Regions from separate parts of the Halobacillus litoralis genome, predicted to be linked through region 1. Evidence: a T-box and tRNA genes for the amino acid it is inferred to sense, from the RefSeq annotation. Region 1 holds a T-box; the other holds one or more tRNA genes.

What was found. The T-box of region 1 lies ahead of serS (serine--tRNA ligase). A T-box ahead of a tRNA ligase gene usually reads a tRNA of that ligase, here a tRNA-Ser.
Region 2: it encodes a tRNA-Ser, which carries the amino acid that the T-box ahead of serS (serine--tRNA ligase) is inferred to sense. The anticodon was not compared.

What each region holds. Positions count from the first base shown of each region.
Region 1 is NZ_CP129016.1:885,284-888,676, reverse strand. It holds gene LC065_RS04750 (serine hydrolase) at 1-123, shown strand, start outside; gene pdxS (pyridoxal 5'-phosphate synthase lyase subunit PdxS) at 243-1,127, shown strand; gene pdxT (pyridoxal 5'-phosphate synthase glutaminase subunit PdxT) at 1,145-1,735, shown strand; T-box leader at 1,773-1,994, shown strand; gene serS (serine--tRNA ligase) at 2,061-3,335, shown strand.
Region 2 is NZ_CP129016.1:491,284-494,676, forward strand. It holds rRNA gene LC065_RS02515 (16S ribosomal RNA) at 1-527, opposite strand, end outside; tRNA gene LC065_RS02520 (tRNA-Ile) at 648-724, opposite strand; tRNA gene LC065_RS02525 (tRNA-Gly) at 743-816, opposite strand; tRNA gene LC065_RS02530 (tRNA-Pro) at 848-924, opposite strand; tRNA gene LC065_RS02535 (tRNA-Arg) at 929-1,005, opposite strand; tRNA gene LC065_RS02540 (tRNA-Leu) at 1,074-1,161, opposite strand; tRNA gene LC065_RS02545 (tRNA-Leu) at 1,210-1,292, opposite strand; tRNA gene LC065_RS02550 (tRNA-Lys) at 1,301-1,376, opposite strand; tRNA gene LC065_RS02555 (tRNA-Gln) at 1,482-1,556, opposite strand; tRNA gene LC065_RS02560 (tRNA-Asp) at 1,564-1,640, opposite strand; tRNA gene LC065_RS02565 (tRNA-Glu) at 1,655-1,726, opposite strand; tRNA gene LC065_RS02570 (tRNA-Ser) at 1,736-1,826, opposite strand; tRNA gene LC065_RS02575 (tRNA-Asn) at 1,831-1,905, opposite strand; gene LC065_RS02580 (SprT family protein) at 2,080-2,523, opposite strand; gene cmpA (cortex morphogenetic protein CmpA) at 2,599-2,709, shown strand; gene LC065_RS02590 (Tex family protein) at 2,754-3,393, opposite strand, start outside.

The DNA of each region.
Region 1 (3,393 bases):
GATATCGTCACTTCTTCCAATGTAGAAAAAGCAAACTGGTTTATGCTGACTCTCGGTGCGATCGGTGAATTTTTCAGTGATATCTTCACTGGCGCAGTCGATATGGTCAAAGGCTGGTTTTAGGTGAAAAAATCCCTATTTAACCAGTGGGATTTAATATAGGATTGCGTTACAATAGAGAATAAGAATCTATGATTCAAAATGAAATGCTTAAACTATAGAGCTGTTAGGGAGGAATCAACATGGCACAAACAGGTACGGATCGCGTAAAACGCGGCATGGCAGAAATGCAAAAAGGTGGCGTCATCATGGACGTCGTAAACGCAGAACAAGCAAAAATCGCTGAAGAAGCAGGCGCAGTAGCCGTAATGGCTCTTGAACGAGTTCCAGCAGACATCCGCGCAGCGGGCGGGGTCGCTCGTATGGCAGACCCTACGATCGTTGAAGAAGTGATGAATGCTGTTTCAATTCCAGTTATGGCAAAAGCTCGTATTGGGCATATTACAGAAGCACGCGTCCTTGAAGCCATGGGCGTAGACTATATCGATGAGAGTGAAGTTCTTACTCCAGCTGATGAAATTTATCACATCAAAAAAGATGACTATACGGTACCATTCGTATGTGGCTGCCGTAACCTTGGTGAAGCGACTCGCCGAATCCGTGAAGGTGCATCCATGCTTCGTACGAAGGGTGAACCAGGAACAGGAAACATTGTAGAGGCTGTCAGCCATATGCGTCAGGTTCAGTCTCAGATCCGTCATCTGCGTGGACTTTCAGAAGATGAAGTGATGGTCTATGCAAAAGAAAACGGTGCTCCATTCGATCTACTGATGGAGATCCGTGAAGAAGGACGTCTCCCTGTCGTGAACTTTGCTGCGGGCGGTATCGCAACTCCTGCGGATGCTTCCTTGATGATGCAGCTTGGAGCAGACGGCGTGTTTGTTGGGTCTGGTATTTTCAAATCCAACAACCCTGAAAAGTTCGCACGTGCAATCGTTGAAGCAACGACTCATTATGACGATTACAAGTTGATTGGTGAATTGTCTAAAGGTCTTGGAACAGCCATGAAGGGTATGGAAATGTCCACCCTTACTCCTGAACAGCGCATGCAAGATCGCAGCCAGTAAGCAAAGGAGAATGCAGCATGACTACTATCGGTGTATTAGGCCTGCAAGGCGCATTCCGTGAGCATGTTCGTTCTGTCGAAGCGACAGGTGCTGACGCCGTCGTCGTCAAAAGAACAGAACAGCTGAAAGAGATTGATGGCTTGATTATCCCTGGCGGTGAAAGTACGACCATCCGCAGACTGATTGATAAGTACGAGTTTCTAGAGCCGATCCGTGAATTTGGAAAAAGCGGCAACCCGATTTTCGGTACGTGTGCCGGGCTCATCCTACTCGCTTCAGAAATCGATGGTTCTTATGACGTTCACCTTGGGGTCATGGATATTAAAGTCCGGCGAAACGCTTTCGGGCGTCAACGTGAAAGTTTTGAAGCCGATCTTGATATTGAAGGTGTAGCAGAAGGGTTTAATGCCGTATTTATCCGTGCTCCTTACATTGAAGGAGTTGGAGAAAATACAAAAGTGCTGGCTCGTTATGACGGTCATATCGTAGCCGCTCAGGAAGGTCACTATTTAGCTTGTTCTTTCCATCCAGAGTTGACGGATGACCACCGTTTGACGGAACATTTTGTAAAAATGGTAGAAGAAGCTAAAAAAACACTTGCATTATAATTCTGAATCCGCTAATCTTATGTAACACAAACCATAAATGAACGCGATGACAGGAAATAGTAACATGTCCCTTCTTCTCAAAGAGAGTCAGTGGCTGGTGTGAACTGACGGAGAAGCCATGTGAATCCATCCTCGAGTGTCTGACTGAAAGAAGTAGGTCAGACCGGTACTCACCGTTATGAGTGAAGCCGGAAGGTCACATAGACCTTCAACTTGGGTGGTATCGCGGGAAGCATAAACCAAAGCTCTCGTCCCTTATTAGGGACGGGAGCTTTTTGTTTGGCTTCCAATCCATTGAACTGATCATATAAAGGAGGAAGTAAACATGTTGGACATGAAATACTTACGCCAGAACTTTGAAGAAGTTAAAGGAAAACTGCAAAATCGTGGAGAAGACCTCTCTGACCTGGATGCCTTTGGTGATTTAGATAGCAAACGCCGTGAGCTGATTCAGGAAACAGAAGAATTGAAAGCAAAGCGCAATGAAGTATCCAAGGAAATTTCCCAGCTGAAAAAAGCGAAGGAAGACGCCGATGATAAGATTAAGGAAATGCGCGAAGTCGGCGATCGTATCAAGACCCTTGATACAGAGTTGAAAGAAGTGGAAGAGAAACTTGAAACGCTTCTCTTATCTATCCCGAATATCCCTCACGAAAGCGTCCCCGTCGGAGGGGATGAAGAAGACAACATCGAAGCACGAAAAGCAGGAGAGATTCCGACATTTGATTTTGAAGCTAAGCCTCACTGGGATGTAGCGACTGATTTAGGCATCCTTGATTTCGAAAGAGCATCCAAGGTAACGGGAAGTCGTTTCGTATTCTATAAAGGACTTGGGGCTCGTTTAGAGCGTGCGTTACTCAATTTCATGATGGATCTGCATGCAGATGAACACGGCTATCAGGAAATGCTGCCACCACAAATGGTCAACCGCACAGCGATGACAGGTACAGGTCAATTACCGAAATTCGAAGAAGATGCGTTTAAAATTGAAGACTGGGATTATTTCCTCGTACCAACAGCTGAGGTTCCAGTCACAAACTTCCATAGAGAAGAAATTTTATCTGTTGAAGACCTTCCACAAAAATTCGTAGCCTTCAGCACAAATTTCCGTTCTGAAGCAGGGTCTGCCGGTCGCGATACAAGAGGGTTGATCCGTCAGCACCAATTCAATAAAGTCGAGCTTGTCCAGCTGGCAAAGCCGGAAGAATCTTATGATGTTCTGGAAGAATTGACAGGACATGCAGAAAAAGTCCTTCAACTGTTGAAGCTTCCTTATCGTGTGATGAGCATGTGCACGGGAGATCTAGGATTCACAGCAGCTAAGAAATACGACATTGAAGTATGGATCCCGAGCCAGGAGACTTATCGTGAGATCAGCTCTTGCTCTAACTTCGAAGATTTTCAGGCCCGCCGTGCAGGCATTCGCTTCCGTAGAGAAGAAAAAGGAAAGCCTGAATTTGTACACACGTTGAATGGTTCTGGTCTAGCCATCGGTCGTACCGTTGCAGCCATCCTTGAAAATTACCAGCAGGAAGACGGAACGGTCATCGTACCAGAGGTCTTACGTCCATACATGGGTGGGAAAGAAATCATCAAGTAACACATAAAAAAGGAAACGCGCCTGAATCCTATGAATGGTTTCAGGCGTTTTTTCTTGG
Region 2 (3,393 bases), 390 kb from region 1:
CGGGGCTTCCTCGTTAGGTACCGTCAAGGTACCGCTCTATTCGCACGGTACTTGTTCTTCCCTAACAACAGAACTTTACGATCCGAAGACCTTCATCGTTCACGCGGCGTTGCTCCGTCAGACTTTCGTCCATTGCGGAAGATTCCCTACTGCTGCCTCCCGTAGGAGTCTGGGCCGTGTCTCAGTCCCAGTGTGGCCGATCACCCTCTCAGGTCGGCTACGCATCGTCGCCTTGGTGAGCCGTTACCTCACCAACTAGCTAATGCGCCGCGGGCCCATCTGTAAGTGATAGCGAGAAGCCATCTTTCAACTTTCCTTCATGCGAAAGAAAGTATTACCCGGCATTAGCCCCGGTTTCCCGGGGTTATTCCGATCTTACAGGCAGGTTGCCCACGTGTTACTCACCCGTCCGCCGCTCGTTCCACGAGCTTCACCCCGAAGGGATCCACTCGCTTCCCGCGCTCGACTTGCATGTATTAGGCACGCCGCCAGCGTTCGTCCTGAGCCAGGATCAAACTCTCCATAAAAGTTAAGTTTGACTTGCTCATTTGCACACCGAATGTGCTTTGTTTCAAATCTCTTCTATAAAGAAGAAATATTTTGACGTACTGGTTGGTTCGTTCAGTTTTCAAAGATCAAATGAATCATGGTGGGCCTGAGTGGACTTGAACCACCGACCTCACGCTTATCAGGCGTGCGCTCTAACCAACTGAGCTACAGGCCCCGATGACATTCAATAAAATGGAGCGGGTGAAGGGAATCGAACCCTCATCATCAGCTTGGAAGGCTGAGGTTTTACCACTAAACTACACCCGCAAGTGTATCATATTGTTATTTAGGATTTCGATGGTCGGGAAGACAGGATTCGAACCTGCGACCCCTTGGTCCCAAACCAAGTGCTCTACCAAGCTGAGCTACTTCCCGTTAATGGCGCGCCCGAGAGGAGTCGAACCCCTAACCTTCTGATCCGTAGTCAGACGCTCTATCCAATTGAGCTACGGGCGCATTAAAAAAGCGACATTTAATATGTTAACATCTTTTGTGTTTTGACGCAAGCACTTTTTTAAAAAAGTTGGTGCGGCCGAGAGGACTTGAACCTCCACGGGATTACCTCCCACTAGGCCCTCAACCTAGCGCGTCTGCCGATTCCGCCACGACCGCAAAATTGCTGTAGTAAACAATGGGATGCTGATCATGATAATTGGATAATGCGGGTGGAGGGACTTGAACCCCCCACGCCGTGAAGCACTAGATCCTAAATCTAGCGTGTCTGCCAATTCCACCACACCCGCATAATAAATGGTGAGCCATGAAGGATTCGAACCTTCGACCCTCTGATTAAAAGTCAGATGCTCTACCAGCTGAGCTAATGGCTCCTATTAAAGGAATCTGTAACACTCAATGATGATGTTGTTTTTTGAAGCACAAGAAACATCATATAACTTATTCAGCTTTTTGTCAACTCTTTTTTGAAAAGAAAATGGCTGGGCCAGCTGGATTCGAACCAGCGCATGACGGTACCAAAAACCGTTGCCTTACCGCTTGGCTATGGCCCAAAAAGAGTGGCGGTCCGGACGGGACTCGAACCCGCGACCTCCTGCGTGACAGGCAGGCATTCTAACCAACTGAACTACCGGACCTTTATAAGGTTAAGTGACCCGTACGGGATTCGAACCCGTGTTACCGCCGTGAAAGGGCGGTGTCTTAACCACTTGACCAACGGGCCAAAAATAAATGGCGGAGAAGGAGGGATTTGAACCCTCGCGCCGCTTACGCGACCTACACCCTTAGCAGGGGCGCCTCTTCAGCCACTTGAGTACTTCTCCGTAATGGCTCCAACGGTAGGATTCGAACCTACGACCGATCGGTTAACAGCCGATTGCTCTACCACTGAGCTACGTTGGAATAATTCGCAATGTCCGTTGCTGTTTATCAGCGACGTTTTATATCTTATAACATTTCGTCCGTGGTGTCAAACCTTTTTTGATGAATTTCTAAGTTGTTTTCATGCGTTTTTTGGCTTGTTTTGTTAGGACTTAATTAATTTAACATGTGTCCCATCGTTCGTCAATGGAAAATTTACTTCTTTTTTATATTCCCTTTACATTTCCCACATCCGAAACGTTTCGTGTCCACCCGTCTTTTCCGCTTGTATGTTTGTCCGCATTTTGTACAAACATAGTGGTGGAAGTTCCCACTTTTTTCAGAAGGTAATGCTGAACAATGTCGTGGAGACCCTGTCTTTTTCAATAGTGCCTTGAACTCAGGATCACGATGCCCAAAACCTTTCCCTTCAATATGAAGGTGATAATGACAAAGTTCATGTTTAATAATGCCTTCTAATTCGACACCATCTAATTCTACAATATATTTCGGATTGATTTCAATCACTTTTTTAGAAGGAATGTACCTTCCTCCTGTCGTACGAAGACGAGAATTGAAGTATACATCATGAGCAAAAGGCTTGTCAAAGTATTTTTTCGATAATTCATTGGTCCATTGCTGCAATTCCTGATCTGTCATAGGAACACCTCCCTTGTCCTTTGCATACTGTATCATAAGAATGAAAAAAGTTGAATATGAAGGAGCTGGGTACTTATGCCTTCCTGGTTGAAGAGCCAAATGACAAAAGCATTCTTGAACAAAGACAAATACCAGATCAAAATGCTGAACCAATGCTGGTATTACTATCAGCATCTATATAAATAAAAACTACCCAGAAAGTATTACTATCCAGGCAGTTTCGTTTAATATTACCCTTGATTAATCATGGTCAAAGCGATCCTCTGTTTTTGTACATCCACTTGATCGACCCAAACGGTAACGACGTCCCCTACCGCCACCACGTCCATTGGGTGTTTGACGAATTTATTAGCAAGCTTCGAGATATGGACAAGCCCATCCTGTTTGACTCCAATATCCACAAATGCACCGAAGTCTACAACGTTTCTAACGGTTCCTTCCAGTTCCATCCCCTGTTCTAAATCTTCCATAGAAAGAACATTTGTTTTCAACAATGGCTTAGGAAGGTCATCCCTCGGGTCCCGTCCAGGCTGGACGAGAGATTTTATAATATCCTGAAGCGTCAACTCACCAATGTTCAGTTGTTCCGCTACTGATGATGTGTCGACACTTTTCAGTTCTTCTGCCAGCTTGTCCGTTCCAATATCTTCTGTGGTAAAACCGAACTTCCTCAACAGTTCCCGTGTCGCTTTATAACTTTCCGGGTGGATCGGTGTGCGATCAAGAGGTTCCTTTCCATCTAGTATTCTTAAAAAGCCGATACTTTGCTCAAATGTCTTTGCACCTAAGCGAGGAATATCTTTGAGTTCGGATCTTTTCGTAAACTTCCCTAACTCTTCTCTCTTTTTCACGACATTATTGGCAACCGTT